DNA from 3 places in the Kribbella sp. NBC_01510 genome. Region 2 is predicted to be linked to each of the others. Evidence: riboswitches for the same ligand, from Rfam matches in the RefSeq annotation. Region 2 holds a riboswitch; each other region holds the start of a gene.
The links. Region 2 has a riboswitch for ZMP and ZTP ahead of OG558_RS35225 (bifunctional 5,10-methylenetetrahydrofolate dehydrogenase/5,10-methenyltetrahydrofolate cyclohydrolase). Riboswitches for the same ligand answer to the same signal wherever they lie in the genome.

Region 1 (9,958 bases), 1.5 Mb from region 2:
GGTCACGAGACTGCCGTGACAGGAGGCCGACATGACCGGAATCAGTCACCCGCCGACCGACAGCGGTCGCACCCGACTCGAGGCGTACGTCGACGGGTGGCGGCGGCACGACATCGCGGCGGTTCTGGACACGTTGACCGACGACTGCGTGGTGATCGAGTCGTATGGGCCGGTCTATCGGGGCAAGGCGCGGGTCGAGCAGTGGATGAACGCCTGGTTCGGCGCCGGCGGCACCGTCGACGCCTGGGAGATCACGTCATCGGCGGCGGCCGGCGACACGCTGATCGTCGAGTGGCGCTTCGAGTGCACGTGGAAGGGCGAACCCGGCGCCTTCGACGGCGCCACGATCGCACGACTCGACCAGGGCCGCATTGCGTACCTCCGCGAGTACGCGACCACCGCTGCGCTCTACGACTGGACCGGAGTCTGGCGCGACTGAGTTTGGATCCGTGGATGCTGACCGGTCCGATCCCCCGCGATGGCGTCCACTTCATGGGTTGTCCGCTGCCGTCGTGGGTTCTCCCCTCGTCCACCAAGGGAGAACCCACAACGGGATGGGAAATCCGGCGCTTCGGTTGGTTCGGTGGGTGTTGCTCGTGCCGTCGACCGGATCGCCAGGCCATCACAACGTGGCGGGGACGATGGCCTGCCACGGATGATCGCGGCCTCTGGGTGATTGTGATGGCCTGGAAGTCCGCCACAGCCCGCCCGGCGGTGGTGGGTTGGGCGATGCCGCGCCGCGGACCGGACCTGCAGCACTCACCAAGCAGCGCGATGCCAGACAGGCCCCGCTCGGCCGCGAGCAGTCGGCGGCTGACGACCGGGTTTGGTGAGTGCCCCACGTCCGCCCAGGCCAAGACCCGCGGGCGGCCGGGGCAGGCTGGGGAGGATCTCCCACCCGATCCGGGATCCGGGACGAGATCCTCCCCGCCCCCCGGCGGCAACCGACAGAACAAGGCCGACTGCCGGGGACGCGAAGGAGGCGAACGAGCCACCCACGGATACGTCAGAAGAGCCGGTTATCCCCTGCCGTTGTGGGTTCTCCCCGCGTGCACCGAGGGAGAACCCACAACAGGACGGGATATCCCCCGGAAGTTGCGCGGTGGGCTGCGGCGGAGCGAGATCACGGGACGAGCGCCGGACCGGTTCACGGATCCGGGCTGATATGTAGGGCCTGTTTGTCAAGTGGGCGTGGGGAGTCGGTCCTGATGTCGGGGCAGGACGAGGGAAGGGTTTCCCCGCCGTGGTTGCCGCCTGGATGGCCGCCCGCAGTCGGTGTCAAGGCTGGCCGTAGGCCACCCGGCAGGGCTTGGCCTTGACGCCGGCGAGGACGACGTCATGCTGATATGTAGGGCCTGTTTGTCAAGTGGGCGTGGGGAGTCGGTCCTGATGTCGGGGCAGGACGAGGGAAGGGTTTCCCCGCCGTGGTTGCCGCCTGGATGGCCGCCCGCAGTCGGTGTCAAGGCTGGCCGTAGGCCACCCGGCAGGGCTTGGCCTTGACGCCGGCGAGGACGACGTCATGCTGTGCGGCGTTGCGGGGAAGGGGGGCCCGCTGGGGGTGGAGGCCGAGGTCAGCGTGTCGTTGCACGACGCGTGGTCAAGGCTGATATGCGCGGGTTGGTTACCTGCAGGACCGTGTGTTCGGCTGGAGCGTAGCGCGGGTCTAAGGACGAGCGTGGCCAGAATGGCCCTTGTGGCATTCGGGCTGCTCATAGCCTCGGGGGCGCGTTGCTCCTCGCGCTGCCGGTTCCTCGGATCTCCACTCCCAACGGGGGCTCGGGTTAGGGCACGTTTCAGTCGGGGATCACCGCCAGCGACCAGCACCAGCCGGCCAGTTCGCGGGCGACGGCGACGTTGGCGATCACCGGTCGTTTCTTGCGCAGGTTCAGGTCGACCCAGCGGGCGTGCAGGCGCTGGTTGCCGGCATGACCGCGGGCCCGGGCCGCGGCCGGGGCCTGGTCCCAGCGGCGTCGCAGCACCACGCCGGGGGTGTAGGTGGTGCGGTGATGCCAGGCGGCCTCGACCAGCAGCCGCCGCACGTGGGCGTTGCCGGTCTTGGTGATCGCGCCCAGCACGCGGCTCTGCCCAGAGGAGTGTTCGCTGGGCACCAGCCCGACGTAGGCGCCGATGCTCGCGCCGGTGAACCGTTGCCAGTCGCCGATCTCGACGGCGAGCGCGAACCCGGTCAGCGTGGAGATGCCCCGCAGACACGCCAGCCGCCGCGTCACCGCGGTGAACTCGCTGTCCCCGGCTAGCGTGTTGATCTTCTCGTCCAACCGGGCACGGCGAGCCGTGGTCAGCACGACCGTCTCGTAGGCATCATCGAACGCGATCCGGGTCGGGACCGAGTCGAAGCACTGCTGGCGCAGCCACCGGTCGTGCAGCTCGGTCCACGCCTTACCGCCTGAATACACGATCCCGTGCCGCAGCAGCAGCTTCGACACCCGATGCCGGGCCCGCATCAGATCCTGCCGGGAGGCCTCCCGGGCCCGGACCAGGTCACGCGCGGCCTCCTCGGCCGGGCCCGGGATCCGCACCGGCACGACCTCGTCCAGCCGCAGCAACCGGGCCAGATGCAGCGCGTCCCGCGCGTCGGTCTTCACTCGATCGCCCGCGGGCCGCTGCAGCTTCGACGACGCCGCCACCTCGCACCGCAGCCCCGCCGCGATCACTGCACGAGCCAGACCGAACCCGGTGGGCCCGGACTCATACACGACAGCGCATGGGCCCGGCAGCCTGCCGATCCACTCCAGCACCTCCGCGTGCGACGGCGTCAACCGCGCCTTGAACACCTCACCGGTCTGCCCGTCGATCGCCGCTGCAGCAACCGACCGTGCGTGCACATCCAGACCAACACTCGTACGCTCAGAAAACACCGGGACCTCCTCACACCTGTCGGAAAGGCCGAACACCACAACCGCGTTCGGTAACCCACGATTGCGCGAGCGAGGTCCCGGCCAGCAACTACCCCCAACTCGAGAAGCAGTTCCTACATACGGTCTAAAGTGTTGGTCGACCGCGACTGGCGAGGGTGGAGTACCACCGGGGAGCGGGTTGTGGACAAGGCGTCGTCCGCCTGGGTGCCTCCGGCTCTCGTTTCGGAGGTTTCTGATGCGCTACGGCATGAATCCCCACCAGCCCGCCACGATGACGGCTCTCGGCGGCTCCCCGTTCGCAGTCGTCTCGGGCGTTCCGTCGTACGTCAACGTCCTGGATGCGCTGACCGGTTGGCAGCTCGTCCGCGAGGCGTCCGGTGCCTTCGGCGTTCCGGCGGCGGCGTCCTACAAGCATGTGTCTCCTGCTGGGGCGGCGCTGGGGGACAGCGTGGCCGGCGCCTACCTGCGTGCTCGCGATGCCGATCCCAAGTCGTCGTACGGCGACTTCGTTGCCGTCTCGCATCCGGTCGACGCGGAGCTCGCCGGGGTGCTCAAGCGTGTCGTGTCGGACGGGATCATCGCGTCCGGGTACGACGAGGGCGTGGTCGGGACGTTGGCGGCGAAGAAGCGTGGGAGCTTTCTGGTGTTGGAGGCGGATCCGGCGTTCGAGCCGCCGGCGGAGGAGGTTCGCGAGCTTTACGGACTGCGGTTGACACAGCGGCGGGACGACGTACCGCTGACTCGTGAGCTGCTGGATCCCGCGGTGCCGGACGCGGCGGCCCGGGATCTCCTGCTCGGGCTGATCGTGGTGCGGTACACGCAGTCGAACACGGTCGCGATGGTCAAGGACGGCATGACGATCGGCGTCGGCGCCGGGCAGCAGTCGCGGGTGGACTGCACCCGACTCGCCGGCGAGAAGGCTGCCGCGTGGTGGGACCGCCGTTCGACCGAAGCGCTCGCGGATGTGGCGATGGTGTCCGACGGTGCGCTCCCCTTCGTCGACAACGTCGAGGAAGCGCACCGGTACGGCGTCGCGCATATCGCCGAGCCGGGCGGGTCCATCCGGTCGGACGAGGTCGCACAGGCGTGCGCCGTGCGCGGCATCAGCTGGTCGCCGACCGGCGTCCGGCTGTTCCGGCACTGATCAGGCGACGTCGACCTTGGGTGGCTCGCGCTCGGCCGGGGCCGGCTGCGGACCGCCTTCCAGCTGGATGTCGGGAATGATGCGGTCGAGCCAGTCCGGCAGCCACCAGGCCCGGTCGCCGAGCAGCGTCATGACGGACGGGACCAGAACCATCCGGACGATGCTGGCGTCGATCAGGACGGCGACGGCCATGCCGACCGCCAGCATCTTCACCGTCGGGTCGTCGTCGAGGACGAAGCTCAGGAAGACCACGATCATGATCGCCGCCGCGGTCGTGATCACCCGAGCGGTCGCGCCGATCCCGATCGCCACGGCGCGATGGCTGTCGTTCGTCGCGATCCAGGCCTCGTGCACGCGGGACAGCAGGAACACCTCGTAGTCCATCGACAGCCCGAACACGATCGCGAACATCAGCATCGGCACGAACGACGGGATCGGCACCTTCTCGTCGATCCCGACCAGGGAGGATCCCCAGCCCCACTGGAAGACCGCGACGATGACGCCGTACGCGGCGCCGACCGACAACAGGTTGAGGATCGCGGCCTTGACCCCGATCAGCAGCGAGCGGAACGCCACGGTGAGCAGTAGGAACGCGAGCAGCACCACGGCGCCGATCAGCCACAGCATCCGCCCGGCCACCTTCTCGGTGAAGTCGACGTACCCGGCGGTCGTGCCGACGACGAAGGTCGGCTCCTGCTGGCCCGCGAGTACGTCGTCGCGGATCCGGTTGACCAGATCCTCGGTCTCCGCCGACGACGGTGACGTGGTCGGGATGACGGTGATGATCGCCGTCGTACCGGCGCTGTTCATGGTCGCCGGTTGGACGGCGGCCACTCCGGCGGTTTTCTGCAGCGTGGACGTGAGGCCGGTCAGCAAGGTCTGCTTGTCGGTCGAGCTCTCGGACGGGAGCTGTACGACGACCGTCAGCGGACCGTTGGCACCCGGGCCGAACCCTTGGGCGACCAGGTCGTACGCTTTCCGGCTCGAGTCCGCCGCCGGATCGGTGCCGGCGTCGAGCTGGCCAAGGTTCATCGACAGCAGTGGTATGGCCAGGACGAGCAGCACGAGGGTGGCGGCGATGCCGTACGGCCACGGCCGGTCGCTCACCTTGCGTCCCCAGCGGGCGAACGGGCTCTGCTCGTGCTTGAGGTCGCGTTGCTCGCGCTCCTCCGCCCGGTGCTCGGCCACGGCCTGCTCGTTCGGGAGCCCGGCCTCGAGCTCCCGCTCCTCCACCAGATGGTGCCGGTCCTTGCGGTTGAGGACGAGGAACTTCGCCAGGCCGAGCATCGCGGGGATGAGGGTCAGCGCCGCCAGCACGGTGACCGCGACGACGATGGCCGAGGACAGACCGAGCGCGCCGACGAACGGTACGCCGGAGACGTAGAGGCCGAGAATCGCGATGACGACCGTCCCGCCGGCGACCAGGATGGCCGCGCCGGACGTCGACTCCGTGCGACCGGCCGATTCCTCGACTCCGATCCCGTCCTCGAGCTGCTCGCGATGGCGCGACACCATGAAGAGCCCGTAGTCGATCGCGACGCCGAGTCCGAGCAGGGTGGCGACCGTCGGCGCCGAGACCGGGAAGTCCTTCACCGCTGCGAGCAGACCGAGGATGGCCAGCCCGCCGCCGACGCTGAAGATCGCGGCGATCAGCGGCAGTCCGGCCGCGACGATCGACCGGAACATCAGGAACAGCAACAACAGCGCGAGCGCGAGGCCGATGGTCTCGGACAGGGTGTCGTCCGCCTGTTTCCCGATCTGGCCGGCGCCTCCGCCATACTCGACCTGGAGCCCGGCGGCCCTGGCCGGCTGGACGGCGGCATCCAGTTTGTCGAGATAGCTGCTGTCGAGCGACGCCGGCACCACCGAGAAGGAGACCGGAGCGTTGACGATGCTGCCGTCCTTGGAGATGTACGCCGTCTGTGACGTCGCCAGCGGGTCGACGGCCGAGACCACGTCCGGCAGCTTGGCGACGGCCGCCATCGACGTCTTCACCGCGTCGGCCTGCTCGGAGACCGTGCCGGTCTTCGCGTGGAAGACGATCGAACCGGAGTAGCCGCCGGCGGTGGCGAAGTCCTTGTTCAGGATGTTCAGTCCGGCCGACGACTCACTGCCCGGGACCGTGTAGTTGTTCACGTACGTGCCGCCGAACGCGGACCGTAGTACGAACAATCCGACGACCAGCACCAGCCAGCCTGCGATCACGAACCAGTGGAACCGTGCGGCCCCCCGGCCGAGACGATCCAGAAACGCGTGCACAGGGCCCCCTCCCCCAGGTGCCCCCCAGGCGACGGCCCCGCCGTCGACCCCTCCGCCGACAGTAAGCCGGGCCCGACGCCCGTCACAACCCCTCGCCCCCCGGGCACACCCCTACGCCACCAACCGATCGCTGCCCGTCACCCGGACTGCAGTCTTCCTTTGGCGCGGTGTCAACCGCCCGCGACGCTAGGCAGGATCAGCAACTCATCTCCGTCGCTCAACTTCGTCCCCGGGCCGTCCAGGTCGCGGATGTTGTCGTTGTGGAGGTAGACGTTGACGTGCCGGCGGACGGCGCCCTGCTCGTCGGTCAACCTCCGTCGCAGCACTGGGTCGAGGGCGGCGAAGGCCTCGGCGACGGTGGAGCCGTCGACCTCGACGCACTCGGCTCCGCCCGCGAACGGCCGGAGGACGGTCGGCAGGCGGACGGAGATCATCAGATCACCGCGGCGCGCACGGTGAGCACATCCGGCAGGTGACGTGCCACCTCGACCCAGGTGTCACCGGCATCGCCGCTGGCGTAGACGCAGCCGTCGCGGGTGCCGACGTACACACCGGCCGGGTCGGCGGTGTCGGTGGTGAGCGCGTCACGCAGGACCGGGACATACGACACGTCGGGAAGGCCCGTCGTCAGCGGCTCCCAGGTCGCTCCGGCGTCGCGAGAGCGGTAGACGCGGCACTTGGCCTCGGTCGGGATCCGGTTCGCGTCCGCGATCAGCGGGAAGACGTACACCGTCGCCGGCTCGTGCGGATGCACCGCGATCGGGAACCCGAAGTCCGACGGCAGCCCGTCCGCGATCGACTTCCAGATCGCCCCACCGTCGTCGGACCGGTAGACGCCGTGATGGTTCTGCGCGAACATCCGCTCCGGTACGGCGGGATGCGCGGCCAGCTTGTGCACACACTGACCGAACTCCGGGTAGGGGTCGGGGAAGAACTTCGCCTGGATCCCGTGGTTCGCCGGCTCCCACGACGCGCCGCCGTCGGCCGTCCGATAGACCCCACCGGTCGACATCGCGACGCTGACCTGCTCGGGATCGGTGGGATGCGGCAGCACCGTGTGCACCGCCTGACCACCGAAGCCAGCGCCCCACTCCTTGCGGTGCGGATGGTCCCACAGCCCGCGGACCAGCTCGAACGTCACTCCCCCGTCGGTCGACTTCCACAGCGCCGACGGCTGCGTCCCGGCGTACACGACACCCGGCTGACCGGCCGGTCCAGGCTGGATCTGCCAGACCCGCTCGAGTGCGGCGTCGGCGTCGGCCGGGAATCCGATCGATCCCTCCGGCGGCTCGTCCCAGGTCGCACCGAGGTCGTCGGAGTGGAAGACGGCCGGTCCCCAATGCTCGCTGGTCCCGCCGGCGAACATCCGCGGCCGCTCACCCCGGGTGTCGATGCCCACGGCGTACACGCCCTGCATCTCGAAGTGCGGCCCGTCGAGGGTCCAGTTCTTGCGGGCGGCATCGCTCCGGCCGATCCAGAGCCCCTTCTTGGTCCCGATCAGCAGTACGGCCTCGGACATCCTTGTCCTCCTCGTTTCAGCGCGGTGGACCTGCCACCACATTGATCAGCGGTTCGCCGGAGACGTAGCGCTCCAGCTGTGCGCGCACCAGGCGCGCCACCCGCGGCGCGAACGCCGTCGAGGCACCGCCGCGGTGCGGATTGATCAGCACGTTCGGAGCCGACCAGAGCGGATGACCGGCGGGCAGTGGCTCGGGGTCGGTCACGTCCAGAGCGGCGCTGATCCGCCGCGTGCCGAGCTCGGCCAGCAACGCGTCGGTGTCGACGACGACACCGCGAGCAACGTTCACCAACAGCGCGCCGTCCTTCAGGCTCGCCAGGAACTTCGCGTCCACCATCCCGCGCGTCTCCGCAGTCGCCGGGGTCAGCAGGACGACGACATCCGCCCGCGGCAGCAACTCCGGCAGCTCGGTGATCGGATGTACGCCGTCCCTGGCCCGCCGGGCGACCCGGATCACCTCACACTCGAACCCGCTCAGCCGCCGCTCCAGCGCCTCCCCGATCGACCCGTAGCCCAGGATCAGCACCGTGCGATCCGCGAGTGAGTCGTCGACCTCGTCGTACGAGCGGGGCCAGACCTGCTGGTCCTGGTCGCGGACGGCCCGCGGCAGGCGCCGGTACGACGCGAGGATCAGGGCGACCGCGAGCTCCGCGGTGGACGCGTCGTGGACCCCGCGCGCGTTGCACAGGGTCACGCCCTCGGCCAGATGCGGCAGCACATGCTCGAAGCCGGCGGTCTGCAGCTGCACGACCTTCAGGCTCGGCATCTCGCTGACGATGTCGATCACCCGGGAGCCACCCATGTATCCCGGCACGTAGACCTCGACCTCGGCGAGCGACTCCGGCCGCTCCCCGCCGTCGTAGAAGTCGACGTCGAATCCCGCGGGCAGCCCGCCGAGGAAGGTGTCCGGGTCCTCCCACGGCAGCCATGCCTTCACCACATCAGCCATGCCCACGAACCTACTCGGGTGCCAGGACACTTTTGAACACCCGTGCCAGACACCGGACGTCGTCGTACTCTGGATCGGTGCCTTCGACATCGGATCTGGCGGCGACGCTCGAGCATGATCAGGCCGTAGGGCGATTGCGGGAGTCGTATCAGCGGATCCCTCCGGGCGACCCCGTCCGGCTGGCGAAGCGCAGTTCGAACCTGTTCCGCCCACGGACGGACGTCGAGCGCCCCGGCCTGGACGTGTCGAAGCTGACCGGCGTGATCAGCGTCGACCCGGCCGCGCGGACCGCGGACGTCCAGGGCATGTGCACGTACGAGGACCTGGTCGCGGCCACGCTCCCGCACGGGCTGACCCCGATGGTCGTGCCGCAACTGAAGACGATCACGCTCGGCGGCGCGGTGACCGGGCTCGGCATCGAGTCGTCGTCGTTCCGGGCCGGACTGCCGCACGAGTCCGTGCTGGAACTCGACATCCTCACCGGCGCCGGCGACCTGATCACCGCACGCCCGGAGGGTGAGCACGCGGACCTGTTCCGGATGTTCCCGAACTCCTACGGCACTCTCGGCTACGCCACCCGGCTGACGATCGAGCTCGACCGGATCTCGCCGTACGTCGCCCTCCGGCACGTCCGCCTCGGCCTCGACGAGCTGGCCCCGGCGATCGACGAGATCGTTGCCTCAAGCACGTACGACGGGGAGCCGGTGCAGTTCGTCGACGGGGTCGCGTTCAGCCCGTCGGAGGCGTACCTGACCCTCGGGCGGAACAGCGACGCCGCTGTGCGGACCAGCGACTACACCGGCCAGCAGATCTACTACCGCTCGATCCAGCAGCGGCCGACGGACTTCCTCACCGCGCACGACTACCTGTGGCGCTGGGACACCGACTGGTTCTGGTGCTCGGCCGCGTTCGGCGCACAGCATCCGGTGGTACGGCGCCTGTGGCCGCGACGCTGGCGGCGGAGCGACGTGTTCCACAAGATCGTCGGCCTCGAGAACCGGCATCATGTCGCCGCACGCCTCGACCGCCGGCGCGGGCGGCCCGATCGCGAACGGGTCGTCCAGGATGTCGAGATCCCGGTCGACCGGCTGGCCGGGTTCCTGCGCTGGTTCGACGCCGAGGTCGGGATGCGGCCGGTCTGGCTGTGCCCGCTCCGGCTGCGTGGGTCGGCGGACTGGCCGCTGTACCCGCTCAAGCCCGGCGAGACCTAC
Region 2 (9,958 bases):
GTCGCCCGGACCGCGAGTGCCCTCGGGGTAGATGTTCAGCACCCGGCCGTCGCGGAGCACCTTGATCGACTGCCGGACCGCGAGGACGTCGTACGCCGATCGGTCGACCGGGATCTGCCCGATCCGCCGGAGAATCCTCCCCTGGAGCCCGCCGAACACCTCGATCTTGCCGAGCTGGTGCAGCATCCGGGGCGCGATCGCCCCGAGCAGCGGCCCGTCGAGCAGGCTCAGATGGTTCGGAGTCATCAGCACCGGACCGGTCCGCGGGAACCGGTCCTCGTCGTGAATGGTCAGCTTGTACTTGCGCCGGAAGTACGGCTTGGCGACCGTGCGCATCGGCAGCGCGAGCCGGTACGGCAGCCGAGGCAGATCGTCGGTGCGTGGCAACTCCAGGTGCCCGGTCAGCTCCGCGGTCATGCGGCGATGCGCTCTGTCATGACTTCGGCCCTCTCGGGGCGGCCTCGGCCTCCTTCGCGAGACGGCTGATCACGTCGATGACCTCCTCCAGGGACAGATGCGTCGAATCGATGGTGACCGCGCCGTCGGACGCGACCAGGAACTCCGACACGGTCGCGTCGTCGGCGTCCCGGCGGACGATCTGGTCGCGGAGCTGCTCGGCGGTCACCGCCCCGGCCGCCAGCTCGGCGCCGCGGCGCGCCATCCGGGCGTCCTGGTCGGCGGTGAGCAGCACCTTGAGCTCGGAGTCGGTCGCGACCACGGTGGCGATGTCGCGGCCCTCGACCACGATCCCGCCGGTCGGCTGGGCGTCGTCGATGATCTCCCGCTGGCGCCGGATCAGCTCCTTGCGGACGTCCAGGTTGGTGGCGATCTTGGAGACCGTCTCGCTGATCCGCGGCTCCCGGATCGCGGTCGTCACGTCGGTCCCGTCGGCGATCACGAACTGGTTCGCCGGGTCGATGCTGACCTCGAGGCGCAGCTCCCGGGACCGCTGCGCGACCGCCGCGGTGTCGTCCAGATCGAGTCCGTGCTCCAGCGCCGACCAGGTCACCGCCCGGTACGTCGCTCCGGTGTCCAGGTAGCGCAGCCCCAGCCGGCTGGCGACGCCTCGCGCGGTGCTCGACTTACCGGAGCCGCTCGGGCCGTCCACAGCGATGATCATGCCCCGAAGATTACCTGTGGCGGGGGACATTCCACCGATCAGGACCGGCTACCGGTGGACGACCCAGCCGCGCTCGGTCAGTACGTCGACCAACTGGTCGACCGAACCGGGTTTGACCGCCAGCTCGACCTCACCGACGGGACGGCCCGGACTGTGGTCGATCCGCAGGTCCTCGACGTTCGCGCCGGACTCGGCCGCGTCCGCGAACAACCGGGCCAGCTGCCCCGGCCGGTCGGGGATGGTCACCAGAACGGTCACCAGGTCGATGTGCGGCGTACCGTGCTTGCCCGGCACCCGGACCGCACCGGAAACGCCCTGCCCGAGGATCGAGGTCAGCTCCTCCGCCGCCTCTTCCTTGCCCAAGGCAACGAGTAGGCGGTCGAGCTCGCCGCGGATCTGCTCCAGCAGACCCGTCAGGGCGGTCGAGTTCGCGGACACGATCTGGGTCCACAGCTTGGGGTCGCCGGCCGCGATCCGGGTCACGTCCCGGACGCCCTGGCCGGACAGCTGCAGGTGCGAGGTCGGCGCGTCGGCGAGCGTGCCCGCGGCGAGCGCCGACATCAGGTGCGGTAGGTGTGACACCCGGGCGACGCCGAGGTCGTGGTCCTCGACAGACAGCTCGACGGTCCGGGCTCCGGCCGCCTCGGCCAGCCGCCGTACCAGCTCGATCGCCTCGGGCGAGCTGGTGTCGTGCGGAGTGATCGCCCAGGTCGCGCCGTCGAAGAGGTCCGCGCGGGCGGCGAGTGGCCCGTTCCGCTCGGAGCCGGCCATCGGGTGGCTGCCGACGTACCGGCTGAGGTCACCGGTGAGCTTGCCCGCGTCGGCGAGGGGCTTCGACTTCACGCTGGCGGCATCGGTGACGACCGCGTCGGTCTGCTCCAGTTGCTCGGCGATTACCGCGCCGACGTGATCCGGCGGTACGGCGACCACCACGAGCTGCGGCTCGATCTGGACCAGCCGCGAACCCGCGCCGATCCGCTCGGCCATCAGCGCGTTGTCCGGATCGGCGTCGACGAGCTCCACCACGACACCCAACCGCGCCAGCGCCAGGCCGATCGACGTACCGATGAGTCCGGTGCCGACGATCCGAACCGGACCGCGCAGCTCGGTCATGGGGCCTCCCGCCCTGGACTGAGGAGCGTAGGGAGCGAAGCGACTGAAGCGACGAGGGAAGGGCGGGAGTCACAGCCCCATGACCGCGCCGGCGCCGGAGGCCCGGCCAAAAGCACAGTCACTGGGCGCCCGTCAGGTCTGGACGGAGAGCTACCGCGCCGTGCAGGTAGACGTGCTGGATCTTCTCCCGGGAACGCGGGGTCTCGGTGTGCACCATCAGCCGGACCACGCGCGGCAGGGCGTGCGGGACGGCGATCTCCTGCATGCACATCAGCGGTACGTCGGTCAGCCCGATCTGGCGGCCGGCCACGGCGGGAAACTCCGAGTGCAGATCCGGCGTGACGGTGAACAGGATGCTGATCAGATCCTCGTTCTCCAGATCGTTCGCCTCCAGGACCGCCCGCACCAGCTCCGCGGACCGCTCGAGCAGATGCTCGCGCTCGTCCACGTCGAGCTGGGTGGCACCCCGGATCGCCCGTACCGCCACGTCTTCGCCTCCTTGGTCGTCTGTCTCCAACCCTAGAGCAGAGTGGTCAGAGGGTGGACAGCCGTCTCGGATAGTGCCGCCTCGAGCAGCGTCCGGGCCACCGGAAGCAGCCCGGCCTCCCGGACCGGCGCGAGCGGATCGGTCAGTTGCCGACGACGCCGGAACGATCCCGGCGGTTGGCCGTACGTGAGGGAGAAGCGGCGGGAGAAGTGGTACGGATTGCTGTAGCCGCAGTCGGACGCGATCTCGGCGATCGTCGCGTTGGTGCGCAGGAGCGCGGTCGCGGCCCGGGCCAGCCGGATCAGATCCAGGGCGTACGCCGGTCCGCAGGCGTACCGCTCCCGGAAGAGCCGGTGCAGGTGCCCTGCCGACAGGTTCGCCGCAGCGGCCAACTCCGGGACGGAGATGATTCGCGGGCCGCTCCTCGCCCACACGGTCGCAACATGGTCGACCAGGCGGCGGACAGCAACCGGCATCTCCTCGCGCGACTGACCGGCCGGAGCGCTGAGGAAGACCTCCAGCATCGTCGCCACCAGCCGGTCACTGTGTCCCCGGACCGACGATGACGGTACGCCGGCAAGGTCCAGCAGGTAGGTGCACAGCCCGTCCAGCAGGCTCGGATCGGACTGGGATCGCACCGACGGCCAACTCGACGGATCGCCGAGTCCGCCGAAGTCCTCGATCTGGAAGTGCACGTACGCGTGTCGCGACGAGCGATCGCAGTCCCAGATATAAGCATCCCGGTTCCCGCGCCGAGCCAATGCCACGGTGCCCGGGCGAAGGTCCTCCTCCACGGTCGCCTGCCGGAGGCCGGCATCGTCGTACACCTCGGTCCGCCACCGCGCCGAACCGCTCAGGATCCACAGCAGTTCGTAGTTCGGCAGCGTGCGTGGGCCATAGGTTGCCCCGGGCGGATAGTCCGCGACCTGGACCACGGAGTTCACGCTGATCACCGGGGGTCGCGAGGTCACGAACAGATAGTAATGCGCACGCCCGCGACATTGGCCGGGCCTGGTCTGCTCTGAGACCGTGAAGCCGGTCATCGCCCCCAAAGGCCGGATGGAGCATCAGATGCAGTCTGTCACCGCCGTACACAGCTTCGCCGAGGTCACCGACGAGTTGGTCGAGTCGTTCCGGCGGGACGGCTTCGTCGTCCTCGATCAGGCCGTGTCGCCCGACCAGGTCACCGCGCTCCATGCCGCGGCCGAGGCTCTGTGCCGCGGTGACCTGGGCGTCATCGACGGAGGTCCAGCCGCCGAGCCGACAGCGGATGTCCTGCGCAAGTACCTGTGCATCCACCAACCACACAAGGTGTCCGACGTGGCACTCGCGGCGTTACGGGCGCCACGGGTGGTCGCGGCGCTGACCGCGGTGATCGGGCCGAACGTCAAGGCCATGCAATCGATGCTGTTCATCAAGCCCGAGGGGAAGCCGGGCCAGGCATGGCACCAGGACGAGTTCTTCATTCCGACCAGGGACCGCTCGCTGACCGCGGTGTGGATCGCGCTCGACGATGCCACCGTGGAGAACGGCTGCCTGTGGGTTCTGCCGGGCTCCCACCGCCGCGGTGTCATCTACCCCGACCGGGAGCAGGACGATCTCCGCTTCGACTGCACGGTGGAGGCGTTCGACTTCCCGTACACCGACGACGATGCCGTCCCGGTCGAGGTGCCCGCGGGTTCAGCGGTGATCTTCAACGGTTATCTGCTGCACCGATCACTGCCGAACACCGGCCGGCACGGACTCCGCCGGGCGCTCGCCAACCACTACATGAGCGCGGAGTCGCTGCTCCCCTGGCAGTCCGTGCCACCTGGAGTCCACGTCGGCAAGCACGACTACCGCGACATCGTGATGGTGGCCGGGACCGATCCGTACGCCTACAAGGGCATCGACGATCTCGCTCGCCCGCACTCCCGGCGGGACAAGGACGGCGGGTGCGACCGCTGACTCAGCCCGCCTGAGCCTCGGCGGCGTCGACGGCCTGCTCCAGCAGGAGGGCGATCGTCATCGGTCCGACGCCGCCCGGGACCGGCGTGATCAGGCGGGCGACCTGGGCCGCCTCCTCGAAATGCACGTCGCCGATGTTGCCCTCGTTGTACCCGGCGTCGACCACGACCGCTCCCGGCTTCAGCCAGTCGCCGCGGACGAAGTTCGGCTTGCCGACCGCCGCCACCACGATGTCCGCGGTCCGGACGATCTCCGGCAGGCCGACGGTCCGCGAGTGCGTGTAGGTGACGGTCGCGTTCGATGCCAGCAGCAACATCCCGACCGGCTTGCCGAGAATCGGGCTGCGGCCGATCACGACCGCGTGCGCGCCGGCGATCGGTACGTCGTACGCCTCGAGCAGGCGCATGATCCCGCCGGGCGTCGCGGACCGGAACCCGGGATCGCCGAACGCCATCGCGGCGAACGACCGCATCGTCACGCCGTCGACATCCTTGGCCGGATCGATCGCCTCGAACGCGGCCCGCTCGTCGATCTGCGCCGGCACCGGGTGCTGCAGCAGGATCCCGTGCACCGCCGGGTCGCTGGAGAGCTTGTGAATCTCGGTGACCAGTTCGTCGGTGGTCGTCTCCGCGGGCAGTACGACGCTCCGCGACGCGATGCCGGCCTTCTTCGACCGGTTCTGCTTCATCCGCACGTACGTCGCCGACGCGGGGTCATCGCCCACCAGCACCGTCGCCAGACACGGCTGCACGCCGGTCTTCTCCTGCAGGGCCTTCGCCCTGGCGGCGGCGTGAGCCACGATCTCCGCGGCGAGGTGGGTCCCGGTCATCAGTTCGGCGGTGGTCATGCGCGCACTCCTTCGGGCGTCGACAACAGGTCAGATGCCCAGGCGCGCGGCGCAGCCGGATCTCCGGCAGGCCGTTCCCCGGTGGTTACCCACCTCAACGCCAGTCGCGGCCCACCGGTCAGGATACCCGGGCGGTCACCTCGGCGATGAACGTGTCGGCGACACCGTCGCCGATGCGGGGGTAGGTCTGGGAGTGCGGGAGGCGGATGTCGCGGATCTCCTCGGCCTGGGTGACCAGGTGGTTGATCTGGGCCTGGCTGGTGGCGACGTCCGAGCTGTTGCCCTCGGCTCCTGCTTCGAGGACGCGGAGGGCCTCGCGGAGCGCCTGACCCCAGTAGAAGCTCGCGTCGAGCCAGGCATCGGTCTCGTCGGCGAAGGACGGGTCGGACACTCCAGCGCGGATCTGCGCCGGAGCGTTCTCGATCGCCTCGAAGTACGGCTCGAGCTCCGCGATCGCGCCGGCCAGGTCGCCGCCCTCCCAGGTCGCCCAGAATTCGGCGATCTTCGCGGCCAGCACCGGCGCGTTCGCCAGGTGCAGCTTCCCGTCGTAGGTCGTCAGATCGGCGAAGACTTCGAGCGCGGCGATCGTCTCCGGGTCGCCGGAGGCCCGCTCGGCGATCGCGCGACGCCACGACGCCTGCTGGTCGTACGTCGCCGGATTCCAGCCGAACTCCGCGAACGAGTAGAGCGCGAGCTTGCTGGCCCCGGCCTGGTTCATCGGGTTCGAGATCACGCCGACGACCTGGTCGGCCAGGCCGGGCTCGCGGTTGCTGTAGTCCGCGAGCAGGATCCGGCCGTGCGCGTAGTCGTTGACCGGATAGTTGTCCCAGATCAGGATGTCGTGCCCGAACACCGCCTTCGCCTCGGCCGCTTGTGCGCTCGTGATCGAGTGCGGGACGACACCGATCCCGGTCCAGTGCACGACGACCGCGCTGTCCAACTGCTCCCGGAGCGCCTGCTTGTACGGCGACTCGGTCACGTCGTAGTACTCAGTCGGCACCATCTGCAGCGGGGCGAGATCCGGTTTGGTCGCCACCCACTCGCGCTGGATCCGGTTCAGCAGGTCGCTCTGCGCCCTCCCGGCCCCGCCACCACCGGCGCCGTACTTCTCCTCGTCCTCGGCGCAGTGCCACTTCTCGTACTCGATGTCGTCCAGTGGCACGTTGAACGCCCGCGCGCCGAGCTCGTAGAGCGCCTCGAACTTGGCGATCAGCGCCTGGAACTCGGTGTCGTCGGTGTAGCGGATCGAGAGGCCGGGCGAGAGCGCGAAGGTGAAGTCGACCTTGTTCCGCAGCGAGCGCTCGATCAGCTCGCCGAGCTCGGCCAGCTTGTCGGCCGGGTACGGGTCGCGCCACTGCTCGCGGTGGTACAGGTCGTCCTTCGGGGCGTACTGGTACGTGTTCATCCGGTGCGCGCCGAGGTAGTCCAGGTGGTCGAGCCGGTCCGCGTGCGACCACGGCGTACCGTAGAAGCCTTCGATCGAGCCGCGGTACCGCATCGTCGGCCAGTCGCGGATCTCCACGCCGTCCAGGTGGTTGCCCTGGACAAGTTGTGCGAAGGTCTGCGCGGCATAGAAAGTACCGCGCCCGTCGACGCCCTCGAGCACGACCTGATTGCTCCCGACGGCAACGACGTACCCCTCGGCCGGCAGCCCTTCAGCGGTCTGCACGTCGAGGCCGCCTCCGCCCAACCGGATCGTGACGGCCGCTTCTCCGTCGATGATCGTCTGTACGCCGGCGCGCGTCAGGGTCTCGCGGACGACGCGCTCGGCGTCCGGGTCAGTGGTCGGACCGTGCACCAGCCCGATCGTGTCGCCGAGGTCGAAGCCGTCGTCGCGGCGGGTGGTCTGCTGCGGTTCTGGAGTCACGATCCCAAGCTTTCAGAGAAGTCCGGCGTGGTCGAGAGCGAGGTACGCGGCATCGATTCCCGTCATCGCACCAGGAGTCCGGAGCTCGGTGCGGAACGCGTCCACCGTCAGCTCGACCGGGACACAGTCCTCCGTCTCGTCCAGCGCCTGCTTCCCGTCCGGACGGCAGCCGCGCGCGATCGCGACGTACTTGCGATAGATCGAGGACGCGGACGACCACTGCCAGCCGACCAGGTCGAGCGACTCACAGGTGTACCCGGTCTCTTCCTCGAGCTCCCGCGCGCCGGCCAGCGCCGGGTCCTCCCCCGGCTCGACCAGCCCGCCGGGAAGGTTCGTGACGATTCGATCCGGTCCGGCCCGGAACATCCGGACGGTCACGATCCGGCCCTCGGGGGTCAGCGGCAGGACAGTGATGCCCGCCGTGATGCCCTCGGCGGACTTCGGGCCGAACACGTCCCACTCCACCTCGCGCCCGTCGGGCAGCCGGTAGCGCCGAAGGTTCACGGTCAGGAACCGGTGGAACCCAGGCTCCTCGCCGAGCAACTCCCACGGCTGCGGATCGCCGGGACGAGACAGGTCAGCCGCCGCGGAGTCCGCGGCGGCTGAACCTTCAGCTGACTCGCTCACAGCGGCCGGTTGTCGTCCGGCTCCTCAGGTGGCGCGATAGGTACGTCGTCGTCCGCCGGCCCGACCGGGCTGTCGTCGGCCGAGGAAGCCGGCGTGGCGTCCTCAGCAGGCTTCGCCTCGACAGGCTCAGTGGGAGTCTTGTCCGGGCTGGACTCGGACAGGATGCGCGCCAGCGTCTCCTCGGAGATCCGCTTGAATTTGCGCACCTGGGTCCGGGTCCGGTCCAGGACGGCGACCTCGATCTGATCCGGGGTCAACTGGCGGACCTCGGTGCCGTCGTGGCCGAGCGCATCCACGGCCAGCCGGAGCGCGCCGGCCAGCGAGATGCCCTCCTTGAAGTGCTCGCCGACGTAGTCCGCGACCTGCTCGGCCGGTCCACCCATCACGGCGTACCCGCGGACGTCCGCGATCGAGCCGTCGTAGGTGAGCCGGTAGATCTGGTCCTCGGCCGTGCTGGTGCCGACCTCGGCGACCAGGATCTCCACCTCGAGCGGCTTCTCACCGCCGGAGGAGAAGATCGCACCGAGGGTCTGCGCGTACGCGTTGGCCAGCGCCCGGCCGGTGACGTCGCGCCGGTCGTAGGAGTACCCGCGCATGTCGGCCAGCCGGACGCCGGCGATCCGCAGGTTCTCGAACTCGTTGTACCGGCCGACGGCGGCGAACGCCATCCGGTCGTAGATCTCGGCCACCTTGTGCAGCGCGGGCGAGCGGTTCTCCGCGACGAACAGGATGCCGTCGGCGTACTGCAGGGCGATCGCGCTGCGGCCCTTGGCGATGCCCTTGCGGGCGAAGTCGGCCCGGTCCCGCATCAGCTGTTCGGGCGAGACGTAGAACGGAACGCTCATCGAAGGTGTCGTCCTCTATCAGTCGATCGGGATCAAGGTCAGGTCAGGGATGCCGAAGCCGGGCCGTCCGGACGATTGTGGCGCTCGGCCCAGGCCGCGTCGACGATCGCGGCGACCTCGTCCTCCGGCATCCGCCGGTAGCCGTCCGCGGTGACCACACCGACCACCGGGAAGATTCGCCGCAGCATGTCCGGACCGCCGGTCGCCGAGTCGTCGTCGGCGGCGTCGATCAGGGACTGGATCACGGCCGTGACGCAGTCGGTCACCGAGCTGTCCTCGCGGTAGAGCTTCTTCAGCGCGCCGCGGGCGAACACCGAGCCCGAGCCGACGCTGTGGAAGTGGTGCTCCTCGTAGCGCCCGCCGGTCGGGTCGTAGGAGAAGATCCGGCCGCCCTTGATGTCCGGGTCGTAGCCCGCGAACAGCGGCACCACGGTCAGGCCCTGCAGCGCCATCGAGAGGTTGCCCCGGATCAGCGCGCTCAGCCGGTTGGCCTTGCCGTCCAGGCTGAGGGTCGCGCCCTCGAGCTTCTCGTAGTGCTCCAGCTCCACCTGGAACAGCCGGACCATCTCGATCCCGAAGCCGGCGGTGCCCGCGAACGCGACCGCGGAGTACTCGTCGGCGGGGAACACCTTCTCGATGTCACGCTGGGCGATGATGTTGCCCATCGTGGCCCGCCGGTCGCCGGCCATCACCACGCCACCGGGGAAGGTGGCCGCGACGATCGTCGTACCGTGCGGGACGTCGGCGGAAAAGTCGGCCGATCCCAGGCTGCGCCGTCCCGGCAACAGGTCGGGCGCGTGCCCGGCCAGGAAGTCCATGAACGACGAGCCACCTGGGATCAGGAAGGCTTCCGGCAACCGGCCGGAGGCATCAAAAGTCATCGAGCGGTTCACTCCCCACCCTTTTGCACGAATCCGCGGACGAACTCCTCGGCGTTCTCCTCGAGCACCTCGTCGATCTCGTCGAGGATCGAGTCGACGTCGTCGTCGAGCCGCTCCTTGCGCTCCTGGGCGTCTTCCGACGCCTCGACCTGTTCGACCTCTTCCTCGGTCGACGAACGCTTCGGCTGCTTGTGCTGCTGACCGCCGTCCTTCGCCATGGCCAC
Region 3 (9,958 bases), 640 kb from region 2:
CGACCCGGGTCTGCACCGGATCGGCGCGGTCGCGGGCTCCGAGGAGGCACTCGCGCAGGCCCTCCCGGCCAACCAGCACCCGCCGGTCCTGCGCACCCACGACCGCTACGGGAACCGGATCGACGAGGTCGAGTTCCACCCGTCCTGGCACTGGCTGATGGAGCGTGCGGTCGGGTTCGGGCTGCAGGCCGCGCCGTGGACGAGCGACCGTCCGGCGCCGCATCTGACCCGGGCCGCCGGGTTCTACGTCTGGTCCCAGGTCGAGCCGGGTCACGGCTGCCCGATCTCGATGACGTACGCCGCGGTCCCGGCACTCAAGGCGGACGAGCGGCTCGCGAAGGAGTGGATCCCGCAACTCGCGGCCACGTCGTACGACGTACGCCGGTTGCCCGCGGCCGAGAAGACCGGCGTCCTCGCGGGGATGGGGATGACCGAGAAGCAGGGCGGCTCGGACGTCCGGGCCAACCTCACCACCGCGACGCCGACCGGACCGGACGGTGAATACCAGCTGAACGGTCACAAGTGGTTCTGCTCGGCGCCGCAGGTCGATGTCTTCCTCGTACTCGCGCAGGCGCCGGACGGACTGAGTTGCTTCGTCGTGCCGCGGGTGCTTGCCGATGGCAACCGGAACGCGTTCGCGCTGCAACGGTTGAAGGACAAGCTCGGGAACCGGTCGAACGCGTCCAGCGAGGTCGAGTTCCACGGCACGATCGGCTACCGCCTCGGCGACGAGGGCGCCGGCGTCCGCACCATCATCGAAATGGTTGCCGCCACCCGCCTCGACTGCGTCCTCGGCTCCGCCGCCCTCCAACGACGAGCGCTCGTCGAAGCCAGCTGGCACACCCGCCACCGCTCGGCCTTCGGCGGGCTCCTCGCCGACAAGCCCGCGATGCAGAACGTCCTGGCCGACCTGGCCCTGGAGAGTGAGGCGGCAACCGCGCTGGGGATGCGGCTTGCGGCTGCGGCCGACGCGTCGGTCGGTGGAGACGAGCAGGCCGCAGCGTTCCGGCGGATCGGGCTGCCGTTGGCGAAGTTCTGGGTGTGCAAGCGAACGCCTTTCATGGTGGCGGAGGCGCTGGAGTGCTTGGGTGGTAACGGGTTCGTCGAGGAGTCCGGCCTTCCCCTCCTGTTCCGCGAGTCGCCGCTGAACTCGATCTGGGAAGGATCGGGGAACGTCAATGCGCTCGACGTCCTCCGTGCGCTCAGAAGGCCGGAGTCGCTCGACGCGTGGCTGCTCGAGGTCGGCGCGGCACGGGGTGCGGACGACCGCCTCGATGCCGCCGTGAACGACGTACTGGAAACGCTTGCCGATGTGTCCGAGGCGGAGGCCGGCGCACGCCGCCTCGCCGCCCGGATGGCCGTCTGCCTCCAGGCGTCCCTGCTCGTCCGGCACTCGGCACCCGAGGTCGCCGACGCCTTCGTCGCGTCCAGGCTGGCCGGCGACTGGGCCGGCGTCTTCGGCACCCTCCCCCGCACCACTCCCTTCACCCCGATCCTCGCCCGCGCCCTCTGATCGCGTTGCGTCCGAAGATCCGAGGGTTACAGGCCACGGTTCTTCGGACACAAGCCGCAAGAGAAGGGTGTGTACGCGATAGGGTGAGCGGGTCGCGACTGGCGCGCTGAGGTGGAGAACCACCGGGGAGCGAAGACCGTCGGCACCGTGCGCCTGGGTGCCTTCGACCCACTGCAACCGCAGGAGAGACAACGATGACTCAACCCTTCGATGCCGCCGCCGCATCGGCCGCGTACCGCAACGCGCTCGAGGTGATCGGCGCGGTGGAACCCACGATCGCCGGCGCGATCAAGGCCGAACTGGCCGACCAGCGCTCGTCGCTGAAGCTGATCGCGAGCGAGAACTACGCCTCCCCCGCCACCCTGCTCACGATGGGCAACTGGCTCTCGGACAAGTACGCCGAGGGCACCATCGGGCACCGCTTCTACGCCGGCTGCCAGAACGTCGACACCGTCGAGCAGGCCGCGGCCGACCACGCCGAGGCCCTGTTCGGCGCACCGCACGCCTACGTCCAGCCGCACTCCGGCATCGACGCGAACCTGGTCGCCTTCTGGGCGATCCTGGCCCAGCGGATCGAGTCCCCGGCGCTGGCCGAGGCGGGCGCCAAGCACGTCAACGACTTGTCCGACGAGGACTGGACCAAGCTCCGCAAGGCGCTCGGCGACCAGAAGATGCTCGGCATGTCGCTGGACGCCGGCGGTCACCTGACCCACGGCTTCCGGCCGAACATCTCCGGCAAGATGTTCAACCAGCACTCCTACGGCACCGACCCGGAGACCGGGCTGCTCGACTACGACGAGGTTGCCCGCAAGGCGCGCGAGTTCAAGCCGCTGATCCTGATCGCCGGCTACTCGGCGTACCCACGGAAGGTGAACTTCGCGAAGATGCGCGAGATCGCCGACGAGGTCGGCGCGACGCTGATGGTCGACATGGCCCACTTCGCCGGCCTGGTCGCGGGCAAGGTGTTCACCGGCGACTTCGACCCGATCCCGCACGCGCACGTCACCACGACCACCACGCACAAGTCGCTGCGCGGCCCGCGCGGCGGCATGGTGCTGTGCCAGCCCGAGTACGCCGACTCCGTCGACCGCGGTTGTCCGATGGTGCTGGGTGGTCCGCTGAGCCAGACGATGGCGGCAAAGGCGGTCGCGCTGGCCGAGGCCCGGCAGCCGTCGTTCCAGGTGTACGCGCAGGCGGTCGCCGACAACGCAGTCACGCTGGCCGAGGGCCTGATGAAGCGTGGCGTGAAGCTCGTGACGGACGGCACCGAGAACCACCTCGTGCTGCTCGACGTCTCGTCGTACGGCATCACCGGCCGGCAGGCCGAGTCCGCGCTGCTCGACGCCGGCATCGTGACCAACCGGAACGCCGTACCGCGCGACCCGAACGGCGCCTGGTACACGTCGGGTGTCCGGATCGGCACGCCGGCGCTGACCACCCGTGGTTTCGGCGGCGACGAGTTCGACCGGGTCGCCGAGCTCATCGTCGACGTCATCTCCGCCACGACGCCGACCACGACGTCGGCCGGTGCCCCGTCCAAGGCGAAGTACGTGCTCGCCGATGGCGTTGCGGACAAGACCAAGGCCGCCTCGTCCGAACTGCTCGACAAGCACCCGCTGTACCCGGGCCTCGAGCTCAGCTGACTCGCGCAGCGCCCGCTTCCACACTGTTGGGAGCGGGCGCACGCCGTTGTGGCATCAACACGGCGGCGAGTACGGCGCCTGCGACTGCGATTCCCGCCGACACCCACATGGTGGTGTTGAGACTGGTCATGAACGCGTCCCGGACATCGCTCAGCAGGTCGGCGGAGCCCGACTTGGCCGCAACGGCGAGCCCGCCACCAAGCCCCTTCTCGATCGCATCCGCGGCCTGCGCGGGCAGTCCGGTCGTGTCGACTCCTGCGCGGTAGACCGAGTTCAGCACCGTGCCGAGAACCGCGACACCGACCGTGCCGCCGACCTGGCGGAACGCCTGCAGCAGACCGGATCCGGTCCCGGCCCGCTCCGGGTCGAGCACACCCAACGCCGCGTTCATTGCCTGAGGCATCGAACACCCGAGACCGAAGCCGACCACCACGAACCAGATCGCGGTGTACCCGTACCCGGTGCCGAGCTCCGTGAAGGCCCCGAGCACGAACCCGACGGCCATCACCACGAACCCGGCCATCACCACCAGCCGGGTTCCGGCCTTCTCCTCCACCGGCTCGGCCACCTTCGCGCCGAGCGTCATCCCGCCGATGAACGGCAGCAACTTGAGCCCGGTGTGCAGCGCGTCCGATCCGTTGATGCCTTGGAAGTACTGCGGCATCGTGAACAGCAACCCGAAGATCGCGAACACCGACACCGTGAGCAGCACCGCGCCGCCGGTGAATGTCTTCTCGCGGAACAACCGCAGCTCGATCAACGGCCGCGTGGTCCGCCGCTGCCAGAACAGGAACCCGGCGATCAGTACGACGGCCAGTCCGAGGAACAGCACAGTGACACTATCGGTCCACGACGTCTCGCCGGCCTTGGTCACGCCGTACACCAAGCACGCCAGACCAGCACTGGAGAGCACGATGCCGAGCCAGTCGATGGCCGGTCGCCGCGAGCTTCGGGTCTCTGGGACGAGCAGCGTGACCGCAAGGGCCGCAATCAACGCGATCGGGACGTTCATGAAGAAGATCCACTGCCAGCCGGCGTGGTCGAGCAGCAGTCCGCCGACGATCGGGCCGAGCGGCATACCGATGCTGTTGGCAACGACGAAGAACCCGATCGCTTTCTTCCGGTCCTCCTCGGTGCGGAAGAGCACGGTGATCAGCGACAGCGCCACCGGAACGATCATCGCCGCACCGACGCCCAGGAACGCCCGAGCGGCGATCAGGCCCTCGGCCGAGTCGGCCAGGCCGCAGGCGAGCGAGGCGGCGCCGAACAGGGTGAGCGCGATCGCGATGATCTTGCGCCGCCCGTACCGGTCGCCGAGGAGACCGGCGGGCAACAGGAGGGCCGCGAGGACGAGGTTGTAGCTGTTCGCCATCCACTGCAACTGGCTGGTGGAGGCGTCGAGGTCGGACGCCAGCGTCGGCAGTGCGACGTTGAGCACGGTCGTGTCCAGGCCGAGGACGAGGACGGCGAGGCAGAGCGCGATGAGTACTCCGAAGCGGCGCGCGCCGGTCAGCGTCGGCCGTTCGGCGTGGGAGGTCGAGGTCATGATTCAAATTATCAAAAGTTTGTGATAGTTGCGATATATCAAATTATTGTAAGCTTCAACCATGGCGCAGGAACCGAGCCCGGAAGAGATCAGCCAGTTCGTCGAGCGCTTCGCCGGCGTGCTGGCCAACAGCGGCGTCCCGACGATGTCGGCCCGGGTGATGGGCCGGATGCTGGTCAGCCCGACCGGCACGATGACCGCCGCGGAGTTGGCCGAGTCGCTCAAGATCAGCCAGCCCGCGGTCTCCGGTGCGGTCCGGCAACTGCTCCAGGTGTCGTTCATCTCCCGCGAGCGGCTGCCCGGGTCCCGCAAGGACCACTACCGGATCCGCGACGACGTCTTCGCCGCGATCCTCGAACGCCGCAACGACGCCCTCGGCGAATGGGAGGCCAGCAGCCGCGCCGGCGCCGACCTCTTCGGCCCCGACTCCCCCGTCGGCCACCGCCTCACCGAAGCCGCCGACTTCTTCGCCTTCATCAAGACCGACCTCGACCAGATGATCAAGCACTGGCGGTCGGAGCACCCGCGCTGAGACCCGTCAGCGGATCGGTGGTGGCGGCAGGACAACCTGCATCCGCCGTGCCACCGCGAGCGCGACGTCGTCCGATCCATGCGGCGCCACAACCTGAACACCCACAGGCAATCCGTCCGCCAGACCGGCAGGGACGCTGACCGCGGGGTGCCCGGTCACATTGAAGGTCCAGCACGGGTCGCCGGTGACGATGCTGGACTCGTGCTGGTCGTAGCCGTGCGCAACAGTCAGCGTGGTCGGGGTGATCAGGGCATCCACTTCGGCGAAGAGATCGGCGAGCGCGGTGTTGTTGTTGTCGCGCACCTCGCGAGCCCGGTTCGCCGCGGCCGCTTCCGCACCGCGGCCGGCATCCAGACCCGACAGCACAGGCCACGCCTCATCAGTCGGGAGAAGCTCGAGCGGTACGTCGACCACGGTGACGCCGGCGTGAGTCAGCCGCTCGCGGATCACGTGGTCGACCGCAGGGTCCGCCAGATGACAGCCGAGGGTGGAGCGATACGCAATCCGCCACGAACGATCGTGAACTGTCGGGACCGGCCACGCCGGCAGCGCGGTCGGGTCCAGGCGGTGTGGACCGCTGGCGATGCTCGTCGCCACGATCACGTCGTCGAGATCGGCGCCGATGAAGCCGGCGGTGGTGAGCCCGCCGAGGGCGCGACCGACCGGGCGCGGGATGCGGCCATACGTGCCTTTGAAGCTGACCACTCCGCAGAACGCGGCCGGGATCCGCAGTGAGCCGCCGGAGTCTCCACCAGTTGCCAGCGGTACGACGCCGGCCGCGACCGCCGCCGCACCACCAGCGGTCGAGCCACCTGGCGATCGCGACAAGTCCCACGGGTTGCGGGTGTAGTCCTGGCCGTTCCATCCGAAGGTCTGCGACACCGCGCCGGGTCTGGCGCGCGTCGCCGTACCGATCGGGATCGCGCCGGCCGCCACGAGCCGGCTGATAATCGGCGAGTTGTCCGGCGTCCTTGCCTTGATGAAGAACGGGACACCCGCGAACGGACCGGTGGGCTCGAGTCGTTCGGCTGCTGCGCGGGCGCCAACGACGTCCAACTCGTCGACGAAATGGAGCAGCGGGTCGAGGCGCAGTGCAGCCTCGAGCGCTTGGTCGATCACCTCGAGTGCAGTCCGCTCGCCGGATCGCACCTGAGCGGCGATCGACGCCGCGGTCACGCAGCCCCAGCGACGCGGGGCGCGAGGGTGAACTCGCGTACGTTGTCCCAGTCGACCTGAAGCACCAGGTGAGCTTAGCGTCAGCGGGTCGGTGCGTAGACGGCGATGGCGGCGAAGTCGTCGGCGGGCTCCGAGGCCTGCCAGGACCGTACGTCGTCGACGTACCGCGAGCCGTGGCCGGTGAACACGGAGTGAGTACGTTCCCGGTGATGTTCGCGATCTGGTGATGCGGGCACCGCTCGGCGTTCCGCCCGACGCCGACCATGAACGACACACCCCACGCGTTCGCGCCCCGAGTGCAGACTTCAGCCCCGCAAGCGCGAGGCGGACCACACCATCAGTACTGCGAATGCGGTCCCGAGCAGCGCACAGGCCACGGCGACGTCGGTCAGCGAGATCAGCGCGCCGAACCCGGTCATGGCGATGGGCATCAGGCCGTCGTCGGACAGGCTGACGATGCTCGACGTCCGCCCGAGGAACGCCGGTTCGATGGTCTGCTGGAAGGCGCCGGACAGGAAGGCCGAGGCGAGTCCGGCGGTGAATCCGATCATCGCCATCGCGACGAACACGCCGGCCCGCGGCACCAGCCCGATCATCACGCATCCGGCCGCCTGCACGATGAGCAGCAGCAGTCCGGCACGGGCGGGCAACCGCGGCTTCCAGCGCAGGGCAACCACCGCGCCGACCGCGGCACTGATCCCGGAGCACGCCTGGAACCACCCGAGCGCCGCCGAGCCCCAGCCGTCCAGATGGACACGCTGAACCAGGCCGACGGCCAGCACCGGTCCGACACACAGGTTCAGCCCGAAGAACGCGATGACCAGGGTCCGGGCGATCCGATCGCGCCGGAGGTAACCGAAGCCCGCGGACAGGTCGCGCCGGATCGAGTGCCCACTGGGCGCCGGCCGTGGGAAGCGCGGCCGGACGACGAACGCCAGCGCCACGGCGATGACCCCGAACGAGATCGCATCGGCGACCATTACCGCGACCAGACCGCCCTGCGCGACCAGTAGGCCGCCGAGGGGAGCACCAACGAACACCGCCAGCCGGTTGGCCAACTGCCGGGTTGCGGCCAACCGAACGAGGTCGTCGGAGCGGACCATCCGGCGCGGCAGCGTGCCCGACGCAGGGTTGTAGAGCGCGTCCACGGCGCCGAAAAGGATCGCGACCGTCAGCAGCAGAGCCATCGACACCCCGGCCGCAGCGACGACGAGCGCGGCGGCGACGAGTACGACGATCCGGCCGAGGTTGGCGGCGATCATCGTGCGCCGGGCGTCGAGCCGATCGGCGAGCGCGCCGCCGAACAGCAGGATCAGGGCCCTCGGCAGCGCACCGATGCCCATCACCAGACCGGCACCGGCGGGCGAGGCGACTTGTGCCGCACTCCACGCGAGGCCGACGTACCAGGCCACGTCGCCGGCCTCCGAGACCGCTCCCGACAGGATCCACGCGTGCACCCGGCGATCCCGGCCCAGCGGCGGGATGCCGGTCGTGTCCGCGACCGCCGCGGCGCCGGTCATGGCCGGGCCGGCACGCCGTGCGCGAACACGTACACCGGCACCGCGGACGAGTCGTCCGACGGATCCTCGTAGTACTCCTGGATCAGGTCCCGGATCCGGTCCGACAACTCGGTCAGCCGCTCCGGCGTCAGCGTCAGCCAACTGTCGGTCGCGAACGCAGCCCGGACCCACTCCTCGCCGTACTCGTGCCGGGCCTCGAACCACTGCCGGACCTTGTCCGCGTGGTACGTGACATTCCTCTCCTCGGAAACGGTTGCAATCAGCTCACGGGCCGGTTCGCCGCCCGCGTCAGCGACCGACCAGGTCCACGACGACCGGGCGCTGCGCCACCAGCGCTCCCGGCGATCCTTGGCCAGCTCCGGCGCCTCCTCGATCACTCCGGCGACCGCCAGCACCTTCAGGTGATGACTGATATTGCCGACCAGTTCGCCGGTGCGTCCGGCCAGTTGTGAGGCGGTCGCGGGGCCCTCGACGCCGAGCAGGTCGATCAGCCGTCGGCGCAGCGGATGGTGGATGGCGGCGATCACCGAGGGGTCGGCCGGGCGCCGGTTCGCGGGGGTCATGCGAGCCACCATAAATTGCACAAGAGCTCTTGTACAAGAGTTCTTGTGGAACAGGGTCCGAGCGCGAAGCAATCTCCACCAGACTTGTAGAGATAGCCGTATCGTGAGATCCGGTCTCACGATGCAGGATTGACAGTTGCAATGTCCGGCTCTGGGACTGACGCTTGTGAGCATGCTCGCTGCCCGCTCCACTCACCTCGTAGGTCGGATTCATGTCGACCTCGGGCGGATGCGCAGCGCCATCTGTTGTCCTTCGATGTTCTGACAGCCACCCCGCCGGGCCCGACGACGGCCCCTGATCACCCCCGATCACCGCTGGGTGCGCACCGCGCGGAACGCATCGAATCGACGACGCTTCGATCCCGCCGCCCTCGGTGAGCACCTGTCACGAGGACAAGGACACCCCTCCGGATGACTGGCGTCACGTCTCCTCCTGCTGCTCCCCGTAAGCCCGCCCGCCCGCGCAAGGGCAAAGGCGAGGGCCAGTGGGCGCTCGGCTATCGCGAGCCGTTGAACAAGAACGAAGAGAACAAGAAGAACGACGACGGCCTGAACGTCCGGGCCCGGATCGAGAATGTCTACGCGCACCGCGGCTTCGACTCGATCGACCCGGCCGACCTGCGTGGCCGGTTCCGCTGGTGGGGCCTCTACACCCAGCGCAAGCCCGGCATCGACGGCGGCAAGACGGCGACGCTGGAGCCCGAGGAGCTGGACGACCGCTACTTCATGATGCGGGTCCGGGTCGAGGGCGGCCAGCTCAGCACCGAGCAGCTGCGGGTGATCGCGGAGATCTCCACCGAGTACGCGCGCGACACCGCCGACATCACCGATCGGCAGAACATCCAGCTGCACTGGATCCGGATCGAGGACGTGCCGGCGATCTGGCAGAAGCTGGAGGCTGTCGGGCTCTACACCACCGAGGCCTGCGGCGACGTACCGCGCGTCGTGATCGCCAGCCCGGTCGCCGGGATCGCCGCGGACGAGATCATCGACCCGACCCCGGCCATCGACGACATCGTCGAGAAGTACATCGGCTCGACCGAGTTCTCCAACCTGCCGCGGAAGTTCAAGACCGCGCTCACCGGTCACCCGTCGCACGACGTCGTACCGGAAGTGAACGACATCGCCTTCGTCGGCGTGGTGCACCCCGAGCACGGGCCCGGCTTCGACCTGTGGGTCGGCGGCGGGCTGTCGACGAACCCGATGCTCGCGCAGCGGCTCGGCGCGTGGATCCCGCTCGAAGAGGTGCACGAGGCCTGGTGGGGTGTCACCAGCATCTTCCGCGACTACGGCTACCGGCGGTTGCGGACCCGGGCCCGGCTGAAGTTCCTGGTCGCGGACTGGGGCGTCGAGAAGTTCAGGGAAGTTCTCGAAACGAAGTACCTCAAGCGGAAGCTGATCGACGGACCCGCGCCCGAGGTGCCCTCCGTACAGGGCGATCACATCGGCGTACACAAGCAGAAGG

Region 1: it holds a riboswitch for ZMP and ZTP, as region 2 does, so the genes downstream of both, OG558_RS42210 (5-aminoimidazole-4-carboxamide ribonucleotide transformylase) here and OG558_RS35225 (bifunctional 5,10-methylenetetrahydrofolate dehydrogenase/5,10-methenyltetrahydrofolate cyclohydrolase) in region 2, are expected to answer to the same signal.
Region 3: it holds a riboswitch for ZMP and ZTP, as region 2 does, so the genes downstream of both, OG558_RS32175 (glycine hydroxymethyltransferase) here and OG558_RS35225 (bifunctional 5,10-methylenetetrahydrofolate dehydrogenase/5,10-methenyltetrahydrofolate cyclohydrolase) in region 2, are expected to answer to the same signal.

What each region holds. Positions count from the first base shown of each region.
Region 1 is NZ_CP109418.1:8,647,956-8,657,913, forward strand. It holds gene OG558_RS42200 (nuclear transport factor 2 family protein) at 32-439, shown strand; gene OG558_RS42205 (IS110 family transposase) at 1,794-2,876, opposite strand; ZMP/ZTP riboswitch at 3,009-3,089, shown strand; gene OG558_RS42210 (5-aminoimidazole-4-carboxamide ribonucleotide transformylase) at 3,055-4,020, shown strand; gene OG558_RS42215 (MMPL family transporter) at 4,021-6,279, opposite strand; gene OG558_RS42220 (MoaD/ThiS family protein) at 6,450-6,713, opposite strand; gene OG558_RS42225 (WD40/YVTN/BNR-like repeat-containing protein) at 6,713-7,798, opposite strand; gene OG558_RS42230 (2-hydroxyacid dehydrogenase) at 7,815-8,747, opposite strand; gene OG558_RS42235 (FAD-binding oxidoreductase) at 8,825-9,958, shown strand, end outside.
Region 2 is NZ_CP109418.1:7,129,327-7,139,284, forward strand. It holds gene OG558_RS35195 (lysophospholipid acyltransferase family protein) at 1-417, opposite strand, end outside; gene cmk ((d)CMP kinase) at 434-1,120, opposite strand; gene OG558_RS35205 (prephenate dehydrogenase) at 1,169-2,233, opposite strand; gene aroH (chorismate mutase) at 2,352-2,720, opposite strand; gene OG558_RS35215 (helix-turn-helix domain-containing protein) at 2,753-3,691, opposite strand; gene OG558_RS35220 (phytanoyl-CoA dioxygenase family protein) at 3,792-4,667, shown strand; gene OG558_RS35225 (bifunctional 5,10-methylenetetrahydrofolate dehydrogenase/5,10-methenyltetrahydrofolate cyclohydrolase) at 4,669-5,514, opposite strand; ZMP/ZTP riboswitch at 5,544-5,632, opposite strand; gene OG558_RS35230 (beta-N-acetylglucosaminidase domain-containing protein) at 5,633-7,381, opposite strand; gene OG558_RS35235 (NUDIX hydrolase) at 7,394-8,008, opposite strand; gene prcA (proteasome subunit alpha) at 8,005-8,853, opposite strand; gene prcB (proteasome subunit beta) at 8,892-9,734, opposite strand; gene OG558_RS35250 (ubiquitin-like protein Pup) at 9,743-9,952, opposite strand.
Region 3 is NZ_CP109418.1:6,491,363-6,501,320, reverse strand. It holds gene OG558_RS32180 (acyl-CoA dehydrogenase family protein) at 1-1,513, shown strand, start outside; ZMP/ZTP riboswitch at 1,600-1,679, shown strand; gene OG558_RS32175 (glycine hydroxymethyltransferase) at 1,708-3,156, shown strand; gene OG558_RS32170 (DHA2 family efflux MFS transporter permease subunit) at 3,149-4,702, opposite strand; gene OG558_RS32165 (GbsR/MarR family transcriptional regulator) at 4,764-5,234, shown strand; gene OG558_RS32160 (amidase) at 5,241-6,410, opposite strand; gene OG558_RS32155 (MFS transporter) at 6,716-7,930, opposite strand; gene OG558_RS32150 (ArsR/SmtB family transcription factor) at 7,927-8,493, opposite strand; gene OG558_RS32145 (nitrite/sulfite reductase) at 8,905-9,958, shown strand, end outside.